3 regions of the Mycobacterium novum genome follow, and region 3 is predicted to be linked to each of the others. Evidence: riboswitches for the same ligand, from Rfam matches in the RefSeq annotation. Region 3 holds a riboswitch; each other region holds the start of a gene.

Region 1 (5,092 bases), 1.6 Mb from region 3:
TTTGGGTCGGAGAACCGCGGGAGAGACGATGACGGCGCGCGTCGAGGGGGTGGGCGTCGACTCCGGTGCTGTCGCGGCCGGCGGTCGCCGGTTGCGCTACGGCCGCGATCACCCGCGCTACAAGTGGATAGCACTGTCCAACACCACGCTGGGTGTGCTGCTGGCCACCGTCAACGGCTCGATCGTGCTGATCTCATTGCCGGCGATCTTCCGCGGCATCGGGCTGAACCCGCTGGATCCGGCGAACGTGAGCTACCTGCTGTGGATGCTGATGGGCTACCTGTTGGTGTCGGCTGTGCTGGTGGTGTTCTTCGGCCGGCTCGGCGACATGTTCGGCCGGGTGCGCATCTACAACGCCGGCTTCGTGGTGTTCACGGTGGCGGCGATCGCGCTGTCGATCGATCCGTTCGACCTCGGCGCCGGCGCCCGGTGGCTGATCGGCTGGCGGGTGGTGCAGGGCGTCGGCGGGGCGATGCTGTTCGCGTCCTCGGCGGCGATCATCACGGACGCCTTCCCGGCCAATCAGCGTGGCATGGCGCTGGGGGTCAACCAGGTGGCGGCGGTCGCCGGCTCCTTCGTCGGCCTGTTGATCGGCGGGCTGTTGTCGGAGTGGGATTGGCGGGCGGTGTTCTGGGTCGGGGTGCCGATCGGGGTGCTGGGCACCGTCTGGTCGATGCGTTCGCTGCACGAACTCGGCGAGCGCGCACCGGCCAAGCTGGACTGGGCGGGAACGGTGACGCTGGGTCTGGGGCTGACCGTGGTGCTGACCGCGATCACCTACAGCATTCAGCCGCATGGTGATTCGCCGACCAGTTGGACAAGCCCGGTGGTGCTGGGTTCGCTGGCGCTGGGGGTGGCGCTGCTGGCGCTGTTCTGCGTCATCGAACTGCGGGTCGCCGCGCCGCTGCTCGATGTGCGGCTGTTCAAGATCCCGGCGTTCGGCATGGCCAACGCGGCCGGGCTGCTGGCGGCGATCGGGCGCGGCGGCATGCAGTTCATGCTGATCATCTGGCTGCAGGGGATCTGGTTGCCGCTGCACGGCTACAGCTTCGAATCCACCCCGCTGTGGTCGGGCATCTACCTGCTGCCGATGACGGTGGGCTTCCTGTTGGCCGGTCCGGTGGCCGGGTCGCTGTCCGACCGGCACGGCGCCCGCCCGTTCGCCGTCGGTGGGATGGCGCTGATGGCGGTGACGTTTGTGGCGCTGGTGCTGCTTCCGGTCGACTTCGACTATCGGATCTTCGCGGCGCTGGTCTTCCTCAACGGACTCGGCGGCGGGATCTTCACCGCGCCCAACACTGCCGTGGTCATGTCCAGCGTCCCGGCCGCGCAGCGCGGTGCCGCCTCGGGTGTGCGGGCCACGTTCTTCAACGCCGGCACGTCGTTGTCGATCGGTATCTTCTTCTCCCTCATGGTGATCGGCCTGGCAAACACGCTGCCGGAGGCGATGGGTGCGGGGTTGCAGCAGCGGGGAGTGCCCGCCGAGGTCGCCGAACAGGTGGCCAACACCCCGCCGGTGGGCAGCCTGTTCGCGGCGTTTCTGGGTTACAACCCGATCGGCGAACTGCTGGGGCCCTCCGGTGCGCTGGACCATCCCGGTGTCGACGCCCAGATGTTGACCGGGCACAGCTTCTTCCCGCAACTGATCTCCGGGCCGTTCCATACCGGGTTGGCGGTGGTGTTCGCCGCCGCGGCGGTGATGATGGTGCTCGGTGCGCTGACGTCGTGGGCGGCGCCGGGGCGTTACGCCGGCGAGCCGGTGAAGTGGTCCGACAGCGCCCCGGGCGCCCGCGGAACCCGGGTGACGGTGCACCTCGACGATGCTGCCGGGTCGTGACCGAACCGTGTGGAAACCGGTGGGTGAGTTGAATTGACCCGGGCGCATTCCTGATGCACTATGGACCATGCAAGCACCTCGTTAGGTGAGGCGTCTGCACGGACACAGGCCACTGACCCCGAACGTCGAAAGACGCCCCGGGTCAGGACAGCTCCTCCCGGCTTAAGGGTTGAGCCCAAGTGGCTTCCGGCTCGCGGATCTGAGCGGGCGGGACACGCCGTGCAGTGTCGAAGCTCTGACGAGAGGGGTGCGGTCTTCCGACAGTCGTCGGAGCTGCCTCCAAAGCCTGCGGTGAAACCGGCACGCCGACGCGTGCCCGCGACCGAGAGGAGGTGAGGGACGCATGAGTTCCGGTGATAGTCCGAGCCGATATCTGACTTCTGTTCCGTCCCCATCCGAACGGTCGCATACCGCCTCCAGTTGAGCCCCGATTCCGGCCTCCAGCTGAGCGCGTAGCGGCGTTACGCGACTAGGAGGCCATCATCATGGTTGCAATCGCCTACACCGACATCCAGGCGCCGGCCCCGCGTGCCATCAGCACGGCGAAGAAGGTGGACACCCGCCGGGGTGCACCGGCTGCGCCCGCCTCAGACCCGGTGGTCGACATGGCCACCCGGCTGCTCAGTGGTCCCCTGCACCAGATGTATGCACTCTTGTGGCGCGTCGGGGTGCTGACCGTCGACCACTGAGTCGACCGAGGCCGCGGACAGACGTCTTCGCTAGGCGTCTGCTAGGCGTCCTCCAAGGCCTCGCCGAGTTGCTCGAGTACCTCGCTGCGGTGGTTGTTGGCCAGAATGTGGCCGGCAGCCACCGCAGCGGCTACCGGCCAGTCGATGATCTCGAACGCGGCCAGCAGCGCCAGCCCGCCGTAGTAGGCCAGCTGCTCGGGTCGCGGCACCGTCACCTTGCCGAACAGCGGCAATTCCACCGCGAAGCCCTCGGCATCCCGGATGTGGGCCACCGCTTCCCGCTGGGATGCGCTGCGCCGCGTCTTGTCCGCCATCATGAGCCTCCTGGTGGCGACGGGTCGCCGGATGATCGGGCCGCGGCCGTTCCGCGGCGAGAGCCGGTGTCCCCATTGTGCACAAGCCGCAGCCGTGGCGCGGAGTGGCCGTCGGAGGTCGGGGTGCCGTCCGGCTGGCGCGGCACGGGCACCATGAACTGGGTGGGCTTGTCGGCTGACTCCTGCAAGCCGGACAGCAGCCTCGGCACCACGGCCGCGCCGGCGGTGGCGACCGTCGCCGCCCCCAGCGCCTGAGCCCAGCCCAGCGGACCCAGCGGGGTGCAGCCCAGCAGCTGGCTGACGCCCGGAATGGAGATCAACGTCCCCATTGCGGCGAGCGAGCCGACCGCGGTCGCCACCACCAGCGGGTCATGCGAGTCCAGCAGCGTCTGGCCCAGCTGGGCGGCGACCAGCGACACCAGCGCGACCGTGGAGGCCCGCTGTTGGCGGCCGGTCATCGAGGCCAGCGTCCAGGCGCCCACCGCGGCCGACGCGGTCGTCACCCCGCGCACCGCCACCGCGCGCCACAGCGCGTCGGGATCCGGGCCACGCGCCGTGGCGGCCGCCGAGTCGTTCAGTTCACTGACCGCCAGCGCGGTCGCCGGCAGTGCGTCGGTGAGCATGTTCACCAGCAGCAGCTGGCGGGCGTTGAGCGGTGAGCGCCCGGTAAGCGCGCTGCCGATGATCGCGAACGCCACCTCGCCGGCGTTGCCGCCCAGCAGCACCCCGACCGCTGCCTGCACCCGCTGCCACAGTTCCCGGCCCTCGTCCAACGCGTCGAGCAGGGTGTGGATCCGGCCATCGAGCAATACCACGTCGGCGGCGGTGCTGGCGGCCTCGCTGCCGTGGGCGACGACCGCGATCCCGACGGTGGCGGCGCGGATGGCCGCGGCATCGTTGGCGCCGTCACCGACCATCGCCGACACCTTGCCGGTGCGCTCCAGGGTCTGCACGATCTGCACCTTGTTCTCCGGTGACATCCGGGCGAACACCACCCGCTCGGCTACCGCGACTTCCTGGCCCTTGCGGGACAACGCATCCCACTCCGCGCCGCTGATCACCTGATCGGCGCTGATCTGTAGGCCGAGCTCCCGGGCGATCGCGGTGGCGGTGACCGGGTGGTCGCCGGTGATGAGCCGCACCGGGATCTGCCAGCGGTCCAGGTCGGCCAGCAGGGCGGCGGCCTCCGGCCGGGGTGTGTCGGCGATACCGATCAACCCGACGAACGTCAGCCCGTCGCCGCAGAACTGGCCGATGTCCTCCGGATCCGGATCCTCACCCAGGGCGGTGACCTGCGCGGCGGAGAGTTCCCGCCGGGCGACGGCGATCACCCGCAGCCCCTCGCCGGCCATACCCAGCACCGTCTTGCGGATCGCCGGGTCCCCGCCGCAGGCGGGCCCGACAACCTCCGGCGCACCCTTGACGGTCAACTCGGCGCCGACGATCGTCGCCGAGTAGCTGCGGCCGGACCGGAACGGCAGATGGGCGACCTCGCCGCGATCGGGATCCACCACGCCGGCAGCCGTCGCGGCTTCGATGATCGCGGCATCGGTGGCGTGCACCTGCCGGCCGTTGGTGGCCGGGGCGGCCTGCGCCGCGAACGCCAGCACCTCATCGGTGCTGTACCCCGGCGCCGGTGTCAGCTGTGTCACCCGCAGCCGGTTCTGGCTCAGCGTCCCGGTCTTGTCGAAGCACACCACGTCGACGCGGCCGAGCGCCTCCACCGAGCGCGGCACCCGAACCAGCACACCGGATTTGGTCAGCCGCCTGGCGGACGCCTGCTGCGCCAGGGTGGCCACCAGCGGCAGGCCCTCCGGGATCGCCGCGACGGCGATGGCGATGCCGGAGGCCACCGACTGTCGCAACCCGATCCGCCGGAGCACGCCCAAACCGGTCACCAGGGTGCCCCCGGCCAGGCTGATCCGCCAGGCCTTGCTGGTCAGCAGGCTCAGCTGGTGCTGCAATCCGACCGCCGACTGCTCGCCGGCGACCAGGTCGGCGGCGCGGCGACTGTAGGTGTCGGCACCCACCGCGGTCACCAGCGCCAGGGCGGTACCGGTGATGACCGTGGTGCCCGCATAGATCATGCATTCGCGCTCGGCCAGGTCCGCTCCCGGCGTGGCCTCGACCTGCTTGACCACCGACAGCGACTCGCCGGTCAGCGACGACTCGTCGACCTCGAGATCGTCGGCGTCGATCAAGCGACCGTCGGCGGGCACCACCTCGTGCGCCCGCACCTCGATCACGTCACC
Region 2 (5,092 bases), 2.2 Mb from region 3:
GGCCAGTGGGAGCTGGTGCGCTGATGGAATGGGACGCGGCGCGGGTGGCGCGATGGTCCGGCATGCTCGGCTTCGCGCTCCCGGTTGTGACGCTCGCGGTGTATCCGATCTGGTCGTTCCCCGGCACCCAGAAGCTGGCCACCGAGGTGGCCTGGTGGGCGACCCAGCATCACGATCGACTGGTCGTGACGATGCTGCTCAACACGGTCGGTGTGACGCTGTGGCTGGTGTTCGGCGGAGCGGTGTGGACACTGCTGCGAGATCGGCTGCCGGTGAGATCGGTTCTTGCGCCGTGCTTCGCCGCCGGCTTCATCGGCTGCGTGACCCTGCTGCTCAGTGGGTTCACCGCGTTCGACATTCTGCTGTACCGATACCACAGCCCCGAAGCGGCCGCGCTGCTCTACGACCTGGCGTTCGGTCTGCTGGCCATGTCCGGTCTGCCCACCGTGGTGGCACTGGGGGCGTTCGCGGTCGCGGTGTACGTCCACGGGGTGCTGCCGCGATACACCGCCCACCTCGCGGTCGCCGCTGCCGCGGTACATCCGCTGTTGCTGCTGGCGTTCATCGTCGGCACCGGACCGCTGTCGCTGGAAGGGCTTTCGATCACCGCCATGCCGGCGTTCTTGTTCGCCTGGATCCTGGGAACCGCGCTGGGGATGCCACGCAGGCCGTAGCTGTCGGCTCCTCGGCTCGCCCAAGCCGCGCCGCTGTACCTACCCGACCACCACTGGACGCGGCATCACGGTGAGCTTGGTGCCATAGCGCGGCGTGCCGAGGCCGAAGCTGCCGCTACGTCCGCCACCGTTCGGGAGCATCGGAGGCGGCATGGCGGTCACCGACCTGCTGTCCGGGGCGACCGTCCAGCCGCTGGCTGTTCCGGCACTCGGCGCAGCCGCCGGGACGGCCGTTCCCCAGCTCGGTGGCGCGGACAAGGATCCGACCAGGGTCGCTCTGCCCACTCCGGCCGACACCGGGGAGCCTGCGCCCCCGACCGCAGCTCCGGCAGCGCGGCCGGCGGTCTCGGCCGACGCCAGTGTCATACCTGGCGCGGAGCTGAGCCCGCCACCGGTGAGGGCGGCCGTGCCGCCCTCCATGCCGCGGGCCAGAAACCCGAGCGTAGCCAGACCCGCGAAGCCCTCGAGGTTCCCGCCCGGGTCGAAGATCCCGGTTGCGGCGATCGTGTTCCACAGCTGCGCGTTGATGTTCAGGCCCGAGCCGTCGTCGTGGCCCCAGGTTCCGTCGAAGAGGCCGTCGAAGAACTTCGTCCAATGCCAATCTGGGTCCGTCGGCCTCGTGCCCTCTGCCGGCGACGCCATGCTCCGCAATGCGCTGGGCACCTGGGAGTGCGCATCTCCGGTGTCGGCTGGGAGGGCGCCAGAACTGCTCTCGTCGTCTGAAGTGGTGGTCTCCGGTGCTACCGCGAACGGAACCAGTTCGGTGGCGGATGCGGCAGCGGCGGCGTAGCTGTACATCGCAACGGCGTCCTGCGCCCACATCTGCGCGTAGCGGGCTTCGGTCGCCGCAATCTCCGGTGTATTCAATCCCAGAGCGTTGGTCTTGACCAATGCCGCCAACATCACTCGATTGGCTGCGATCGCCGGCGGCGGCACCGTCATGGCGTAGGCCGACGCGTAGGCATCGGCGGCGGCGTAGGCCTGCGCTGCGGTCTGCTCCGCCTGTTCGGCGGTGACGCTCATCCAGCTGATGTAGGGCTCGGCGGCCGCGGTCATCGCCGACGCCGAGGGACCCCACCAACCTTGGCTGACCAGGCCCGCCACAGACCATTCGAAAGATATTGCTGCAGAACGTAATTCTGCCGCCAACAGGTTCCATGCCGCCGCAGCGGACAGCATCGGATCGACACCCGGACCGGCGTACATGCGTGCGGAATTGACTTCCGGGGGAACTGCTCCGTAATCCATTATCAGTAAACCCTTTCGCTAGATCGAGATGGCGTTGGCGGCGTCGGTCGCTGCGTAGGACTGCGCGTTGCGCTGCAGCATGATCACGAACCTCTCGTGCACCACAGCGGCGCGCTTGCTGATCGCCTGGTACATCTGGGCATGCCTGGCAAACTGAGCGGCGGTCAGTGCAGAGACCTCGTCGGCGGCCGCCGGAACCACCCCGGTTGTCGGCCCGACGGCGGCCGTGTTCTGCGCAGCCACCGCGTTGCCGATGCTGCTCAGTTCAGCCGCTGTCGCGGTGAGTTCTTCGGGAAGTGCAGACACAAAAGACATCGAAACTCCTTATGAAATAGCGAATAACGTTGCGAGGGCACAAAATTCGCACGCTGGAAACCGCGCTCGGGTCAGTGGCCGGGGAGCGCGGGTACGGTATGGCGCGAGCCGAGTCAGAAAGTGAAAGCGGCGCCGCGAACGGGTTCGAGCGAAGTGGTCGTCGAACTCGGATAAGGACTATCGTCCGGACTCAATGTCACTCTCACCTCCTCACGGCCAGGGCACACGGGGATGCCGGCGCAGCATGCACATCAGGGAGAGCCGGGCCGACGACACCGCCGGCCGGCACCCCTCTCGTCAGAGTTTCGGCACTGCACGCCGTATCCGGCCAGAAGCCGGAAGCCACTTGGGCTCAACCCTTAAGCCGGGAAGAGCTGTCCTGACCCTGGGCGTCTCTCGACGTTGGAGGTCAGTGGCCTGTATCCGTACAGACGCCTCACCTAGCGAGGTGCGTTCGCCGCCATGTTGGCAGCAACAGTGCGCGGAGTCAACTCGACCGGCGTGGCGTGACTGTCGCGCCGGACCAATCTGGGCATGGAAACCCGCTGGAAGGCACCGGATTTCGTAGTGAAAATGATGTGCCTCGCCGAATCCGACGTTGGCCCCATGGAGTGCTTGCCGAAATACGTTGGATATCAGTCTGGTTCGCAAGAGCCGGACTCTCGGAGCGGAGAGGCGCCCCCGTTGAGTCCGCGTAGAACTCGCTGTGCGCGGTGTGAAAGTGCGCTATGCATCGGTAACACCAAGCTAGGTTTTGCGCCAGGGCGCCAGCAGCAGTTCGCACGCGCGGCGCATGTCGGTTTCGGCTTGCGCCGGTGTGGTCTCACCCATCACCGCCCACGACAAGACACCGTAGGCGCACTGCTCGACCAGCAGCGCGAGCTGGGCGTCCTGCGATGCGGGGCGGGTGATCCCGGCGACCGACAGGATGATCTCGCGCAGATTGAAGTCGCCGGCCGCTCCGGACTCGGCTCGCCGGGCATTGACCGAAGTGATCATCGCGCGGGCCAGCCGGGGGCGGGCGAGCATGGACCGGCAGATGCCGGCCATGAGTTCGCTGATATCGGCTGCCGGACATCCGGTCGCCGGCTCCGGCGGGGTGACGGATCGGGTGTAGTGCAACAGCAGCGCGCTGAACAGGTGATGTTTCGTCGGGTAGTAGCGATAGACAGTGGTGATTGAAACGCCGGATTGATCCGCCACAGCCTGCATCCGGACCGCCTCCAGCCCGTCGCGGGCGCCGAGTCGGGCGGCGGTGGCGAGAATCCGTTCGCAGCGCCGTCGTTGGGCGGCCGTCCTGGGAGTCGCCGGCTCGCGATCAACCGGTGGGCGGGGCATCGGGGTCCGGGATGGGCGCGCCACCGAGCAGCTTCTGCATCATCCGATGGGACGCGAGCACGGCTGCGGCCCGGTCGAGCGTGGCGCGCAGCGCGGGATTCCCGGCATGAGCCGAGACGACGTGCACCGGGCCGTGGGGGAGCTGGGCCAGTCCCTCGCGGGCGACATCGGCCGGATCGGACACCGGCATCCCGGCGATATCGAAGTTGAGCCCCACCCGCTGCATGGCCGGTGTCCTGGTGACGCCGAGCACCAGTTCGAGCACATGCACGTTGTGTTCGCGCAACTCCAGCCACAGGCCTTCGGCGTAGATCCGGGTGAACGCCTTCACGCCGCCGTACACGCTGTGTCGCGCCGAGCCCTGGTAGCCGGTGAGCGAGCCGACCAGCAGCACGCCGCCGCGCCGGCGAGCACGCATCGGGCCGGCGAAGTGATGGATCAATGCCAGCGGAGCCGTCACGTTCAGGTCGATCACCTGCTGGAAGGCCGCCAGGTCGCCGTCGAGGAACTCTGCGCTGTGGGTGTTGGCCCCCGCGTTGTAGATCAGCAGACCGATCTCGAGATCGGATGTGGCAGCGAAGATCTGCGCGCGGCCATCCGGATCGGTCAGGTCCACGGCCAACTCGCGGACCTGCCCGCCCAACTCGCGGCAGCGTTCGGCGGTGTCGCGCAGTGGCCCGGATTTGCGGGCGATCAGGACTAGGTTGATCCCGGCCCGGGCCAGCAGTAGGGCGAACTCCGCGCCGACGCCCTCCGAACCGCCCGCGATCACGGCCCAGGGCCCGTACTGGCCCCGCCACTCGCCGCTGGACACGCGCCGCCTCCATAACTAAAATTGATTCCAGTTTTTCTGAAGACTACCTCAGCCACCAGGCGCAACGAAAGTGCAGGAAGCCATTGCGGTACGACCAAGCCAGGGCCTGTCGATGAGACTCGGCCTGTTCACGCCGGTGGTGATCCAGATCCCCGGTACCGCGTCCGAGTGGGAAGCCGACGGCGGAATCGACGACGTCGCCGAGATCGGAGCGACCGCCGACGACCTGGGATTCGCCCACCTCACCTGCTCGGAACACGTCGCGGTGCCCGTCGAAGTGGCGGCTGTACGCGGCGCGACGTACTGGGACCCGTTGGCCACCTTGTCGTTTCTCGCCGCACGCACCCGACGGATCAGGCTGGTCACCTCTGTGCTGGTGCTCGGCTACCACCACCCGCTGGAGATCGCCAAGCGCTACGGCACCCTCGACCGGGTCAGCGCCGGTCGGCTGACGCTCGGGGTGGGCGTCGGTTCACTGCGGGAGGAGTTCGACCTGCTCGGCTGCGCCTGGGAGGATCGCGGCGCCCGCGCCGACGACGCGATGAAGGCACTGCGCGCGTCGTTGTCGACCAGCCGGCCGGCATACCACGGCGACTACTACCGATACGACTCGCTGATCGTGGAGCCGTGCGCGGTGCAGCCGCGGGTGCCGATCTGGGTGGGTGGCCGAACCAGGCGCTCGCTGCGGCGCGCGGTCGAACTG
Region 3 (5,092 bases):
ACGTGGTCTCGTCTGTCAACCGGGCGATGGGACCCAAACCCTGGCTCGAGCAGCCGTTGCCTGCGCAGGCGCTGGCCGGGGCGCGGCTGGCCGGGGCCCCGATGCCGGCGGTGTCGGCCGGGTCGGCCAACAGCGGCTCTATCGGGCGGCTGTCGGTGCCGCAGGGATGGCTCGCCCAGACGCCGACCGCCAAGGCCGTGGCCGCGGTCTTCCCCGAGGCCGGTCCGGAAGCCGTCGCGGCCGTTGCCGCGGAGAGCGAGAGCGGGCTGGCCGGCGACCTGGCACTGGGCGGGCTGGCTGGCCGCGCCATGAGTCTCACCGCCGCCGGGGCCGGCGGGCGCGGGCCCGGCGGAGTCACCGGCCGGGCGGCGGCCGGCAAGCCCGGTAAACCGAGCAAGGCGACCATCATCGTGATTCCGCCTTCGGCGGAGGACTAGAGCGATGCCGGACTTCGGGGCGCTGCCGCCGGAGACCAACTCTGCGCGGATGTATGCCGGCCCGGGCGCCGGGCCGATGTTGGCAGCGGCCGGCGCATGGCGGGGACTGGCCGGGGAGCTCGGTGCGGTGGCCTCGGCCTATCAGGCCGTGATCGCCGAACTCACCGGGCAGGCGTGGTTCGGTCCCGCGTCGCAGGCGATGGCGGCGGCGACGGCACCCTACGTGAACTGGCTCACCGCAACCACGGCGGTGGCGGAGCAGACCGCGAGCCGGCTGATGCAGGCGGTGAGCGATTTCGAGCAGGCGTTCGCAGCAATCGTGCCGCCGCCTGTGATCGCCGCGAACCGCAGCCTGTTGGCGGCTTTGGTCGCCTCCGATGTGCTCGGACAGAACGCGACGGCGATCGCGGCCATGGAGGCCGAGTACGGACAGATGTGGCTGCAGGACGCCATGGTGATGTACGGCTACGCCGCGCGCTCCGCAGCCGCGACGGCGGTGCAGCCGTTCACCTCGCCGCCAACGGTGGTGGCCGGCCCATCGGGCGGACAGAACGCTGCGGTCACACCGGCCGACACGGGCGGTGTGCACAACCAACTGTCCCAACTGCTCAACGCGATACCGCAGGCGTTGCGCGGACTCTCCGGGTCCGGCGGCACGCAGGCCGCACCGGTCGACGTGCTGGGTTCGGCGCAGAGCACCGACCCGGTGTCGCAGGGCGCCTCCTACCTTGAGACACTGGCCCGCACGGTCCTGCCCGCCAACGACACCAACATCTCGGTGCTCTACGGCATGGGGCAGTATGCGCGCAACCTCAACACCGATCTGGACATCTCACAGGCCACCGGCGGACGGGCCGGGTTCGGTTCGGGCACAACGGCGTTGGGTGTCGTTGAATCGGGCGGCGGAGTGCGGCCGGCGGTGGCCGCGAGCGCCGGGAACGCAGGCGTGGTCGGCAAACTCGCGGTCCCGCCGGCCTGGGCCGAGTCGGTGCCGGAGGCCACGACGACAGCGGCGGTACCCACCGCGGCACCGGCCGCCGCCGCAGCGGCACCGGAAGGACACGGTGCGGGCATGGCTGCCGCCGCGATGACGGCCGGGCGGGCCGGTCGGCGAAGCCGTGCCAAGCGGGCGGGCGCGCAGGGCGAGCGGATCGGCGACCGGTTCACCGAGGCGGGAGAGGTGCGGCACTGGCACGTCGAGCCGGGCGGGCTCAAGAGTCTGCTGGGCGAGGTGGCCGGACAGCCCGGGGTCCACGAGATCTACTTCGACACCGAGGCGCAGGTTCCGCCGGACACCGGGTCGCCACGGGGCCGGAGGTGAGGGGAATGGATTTTGCCGCGCTGCCGCCGGAGGTCAACTCCGGACGGCTGTATGCCGGCCCGGGCTCCGGGCCGATGCTGGCCGCCGCGGCCGCGTGGGCGCGGCTGGCCGCCGAAACCGGTTCGGCTGCCGGGGTTTACCGATCGGTGCTATCGGGCTTGACCGGCCAGTGGTGGCTGGGGCCGGCGTCGGAGTCGATGGCCGCCGCCGTGGCACCCTACCTGGCTTGGCTCGACTCCACCGCAGCCCTGGCCGAGCAGGCTGCCGCCCGGGCCACCGCGGCCGCGGCGGCCTTCGACGAAGCCTTCGCCGCCGTCGCGCCACCGCCGATGATCGCGGCGAACCGCAGCGCGCAGGCGACGCTCGTCGCGTCGAATGTGCTCGGGCAGAACAGCGCGGCGATCGCGTCGCTCGACGTCGAGTACGCGCAACTGTGGGTCCAGGACGCGCTGGCGATGTACAGCTATGCCGCCAAGTCGGCCGCCGCGACCGCATTGACCCCGTTCGCCGAACCACCGCCCACCACCGACCCCGCGCGGCAGGGTGGGCAGGCGGCGGCGGTCGCCGCTGCCACCGCCGCCAGCGGGCACGCTGAGCTGTCGCGGTTGATCACCGCCATTCCTCAGGCGCTGAACGGGCTTGCTCCGGCGGCGGCGGTTGCGGCAGCCTCGACGCAGCCGGCGCAGACCACCACGGCGCTGTCACTGGCCCAGATCGCTTCCTACATCGAGGTGCTGCCGAAGAGCATCGTGCCGTTCAACGCCGCGATCAAGACCGTGCTTTACGGCATGGTCCAGTACTCCCGTAATCTCAACATCGACCTGGACATCGCCGCGGCAACCGGCGGGCAAGCCGGATTCGGCTCCGGCGCAACGTCGTTGGTCGCAACGGAACTGCCGCAACCGGTCGGCGCCGGGCCGGTATCGGCCGGTGCCGGCGGCCCGGGCAGGATCGGCCGGCTCAGCGTTCCGCCGAACTGGGTGACGACCGCCCCGGTGGCCAAGATGGCCGCAGCGGCGTTGCCCGGCGCCGCCGCGGCGGCAGCGCCGGCCGCTGCGGTCGCCGGAGCGCAGATCCCCACGGGGGTCTTCGGCGACATCGCGCTGGCGAGCCTGGCCGCGCGGGCGCTCACCGGCGCCGCACCGCGAAGCCGCCCCGCCGCCGCGATGAACGGCCACGCGCAGAGCCGACTGGAACGCCTGGTCACCGAGTTGGCCGGCACCACCGATGTGCAGCACTGGCACGTTGACCCCAGTCGCCTCGACAGCCTGCTCGAGGAACTCGCCGAGCAACCCGGCGTGCATGCGGTGCACGTCAATCCCGACGGGCAGAATAACGCCGGGCCGGGTCGGCAGCCCGGCTGAAGCCCGTGCGATTTCTGCCCGACAGCAGGCGATTTGGCCACCGAAGCGGACTATTGGCCCGCGAGCCGCTGCCGTCGCGCGGTGTCTGATTGACCCTGCCAGTTAGCTGGTGCATTATGGTGAGGCAAGCACCTCGTTAGGTGAGGCGTCTGCACGGATATAGGCCACTGACCCCGAACGTCGAAAGACGCCCCGGGTCAGGACAGCTCCTCCCGGATTAAGGGTTGAGCCCAAGTGGCTTCCGGACCTGCGTTGCATGCGCAGGCAGGACACGCCGTGCAGTGCCGAAGCTCTGACGAGAGGGGTGCGAAAGTCCGGCTGTCGCCGGGCGTCCCCACCTCTGTGTGCATACGTGCAGGCACCCGCGCGTGCCCAGGCCGAGAGGAGGTGAGAGCGACATTGAGTCCGAGTGATAGTTCCTATCCGAGATCGATGTTCGTCTCGCTCGATCTCGGTACTGCTTTCACCATCTGATTCGCACCGGCGCTGAATTCGTCATCTGGCGTGCTTCCGTCAGCGGAACACGTCAGGCTTCGGCATGTCGGCGAAAATGCTTGTCAGCTCGAACTTTCCGTCGAGCAGCGATTTCGTCGACGCGCCCGGCTCCGGTATGTCGCCATGACCGGCTAACCCGATTCGTGCCTCCGGCCAGCTGCGGACGCAACGCGTATCGGGATATCGACGTGCCTGCACACCCGCGCAACACCAGACTCTCTCAACCACCAGTCAATTAGGAGCAATGCCATGGACTTCGGAGCATTCCCGCCGGAATTCAACTCGGCTCGTATCTACACCGGCCCCGGCTCGGGACCGCTGATGGCCGCCGCGGCGGCGTGGGACAAGTTGGCCGCCGAACTCGCTTCGGCCGAGGCCGCCTACCAGTCGGTCATCAACGGGCTCATCAGCGAGGGCTGGATGGGGCCGGCCTCCAACGCGATGGCCGCCGCGGCCGCGCCCTACGCGGCGTGGATGGGCACCACCGCGGTCCGGGCGGAACAGGCTGCCGCCCAGGCGAAGGCGGCAGCCGCGGCGTTCGACGCGGCGTACGCGATGACGGTGGCGCCGCCGCTGGTCGTCGCCAACCGCTCACAGCTCGCGACCCTGGTGGCCACCAACGTCCTGGGCCAGAACACCGGGGCGATCGCCGCGACGGAGGCGCGTTACGGCCAGATGTGGGCCCAGGACGCTGCGGCGATGTACGGCTACGCGGCGTCGTCGGCGGTGGCCACCAAGGTGACGCCGTTCAACTCACCGCACGAGGTCGCCGACCCGTCGTCGCAGGCGGTCCAGCAGGCCGCGGTTGCCCAGGCCGCTGGTAACGCGGCCTCGTCGAATGCGCAATCCACACTGTCGCAAGCGATTACCAACACGCCGCAGACGCTGCAGACCCTCGCCGCGCCGGTGCAGCCGCCGGTCACGGGGGGCGAGGGGATCAGCACGGGTGACCTGAGCAACGCGATGACCAACTTGATGAGCAGCTCGTTCAGCCCGATGGGCGCGGCCGGGATCTCCAACTTCGCCGCCGACATGGCGGTGGTGCGTGGTGCTGCCATCGCCGCGGGTGACCCGCTGGGCTTGGGCGCCATCGACCCGTTCACGCCGATGCTCGGCGGGCTCGGGCTGGGCGGCGGACTCGGCCACGGAATGCACGGCCTGGGCGCCGGATTGGGGGGTCTGGGCACTGCCTCGGCGACAATGGGGCAGGCGTCCACGGTCGGCGCGCTGTCGGTGCCGCAGTCGTGGGCGGCGTCCATCCCGGCTACCGCAGCTCCCGGCAGCGCCGTGGCCGCCACCGGCTGGACCGTTGCCGCACACGCGCCGGAGGCCGGCGCGGCCGGTATGCCGGGCGTGCCGCTGGCCGGCGCCGGGCAGGGCCGCAACTACGGATTCGCCGCGCCGCGGTACGGCTTCAAGCCGACGGTCATGGCTCGGCCGGTGGTCGCCGGATAGCTGTGACATCGTTGGGACCA

The links. A riboswitch is a leader RNA that binds a small molecule or an ion and turns the genes downstream of it on or off. The one in region 3 is predicted to bind magnesium.
Region 1: it holds a riboswitch for magnesium, as region 3 does, so the genes downstream of both, G6N19_RS07080 (Rv1535 family protein) here and G6N19_RS20615 (PPE family protein) in region 3, are expected to answer to the same signal.
Region 2: it holds a riboswitch for magnesium, as region 3 does, so the genes downstream of both, G6N19_RS09715 (PE family protein) here and G6N19_RS20615 (PPE family protein) in region 3, are expected to answer to the same signal.

The regions. Positions count from the first base shown of each region.
Region 1 covers NZ_AP022562.1:1,538,323-1,543,414, reverse strand. The annotation lists gene G6N19_RS07085 (MFS transporter) at 29-1,837, shown strand; M-box (ykoK) riboswitch at 1,908-2,091, shown strand; gene G6N19_RS07080 (Rv1535 family protein) at 2,323-2,526, shown strand; gene G6N19_RS07075 (hypothetical protein) at 2,568-2,843, opposite strand; gene G6N19_RS07070 (cation-translocating P-type ATPase) at 2,840-5,092, opposite strand, start outside.
Region 2 covers NZ_AP022562.1:2,091,333-2,096,424, forward strand. The annotation lists gene G6N19_RS09700 (DUF1906 domain-containing protein) at 1-24, shown strand, start outside; gene G6N19_RS09705 (hypothetical protein) at 24-674, shown strand; gene G6N19_RS09710 (PPE family protein) at 714-1,922, opposite strand; gene G6N19_RS09715 (PE family protein) at 1,941-2,237, opposite strand; M-box (ykoK) riboswitch at 2,520-2,692, opposite strand; gene G6N19_RS09720 (TetR family transcriptional regulator) at 2,985-3,575, opposite strand; gene G6N19_RS09725 (SDR family NAD(P)-dependent oxidoreductase) at 3,556-4,389, opposite strand; gene G6N19_RS09730 (LLM class F420-dependent oxidoreductase) at 4,502-5,092, shown strand, end outside.
Region 3 covers NZ_AP022562.1:4,378,189-4,383,280, reverse strand. The annotation lists gene G6N19_RS20630 (PPE family protein) at 1-437, shown strand, start outside; gene G6N19_RS20625 (PPE family protein) at 442-1,758, shown strand; gene G6N19_RS21660 (PPE family protein) at 1,764-3,122, shown strand; M-box (ykoK) riboswitch at 3,248-3,433, shown strand; gene G6N19_RS20615 (PPE family protein) at 3,867-5,072, shown strand; gene G6N19_RS20610 (MgtC/SapB family protein) at 5,092-5,092, shown strand, end outside.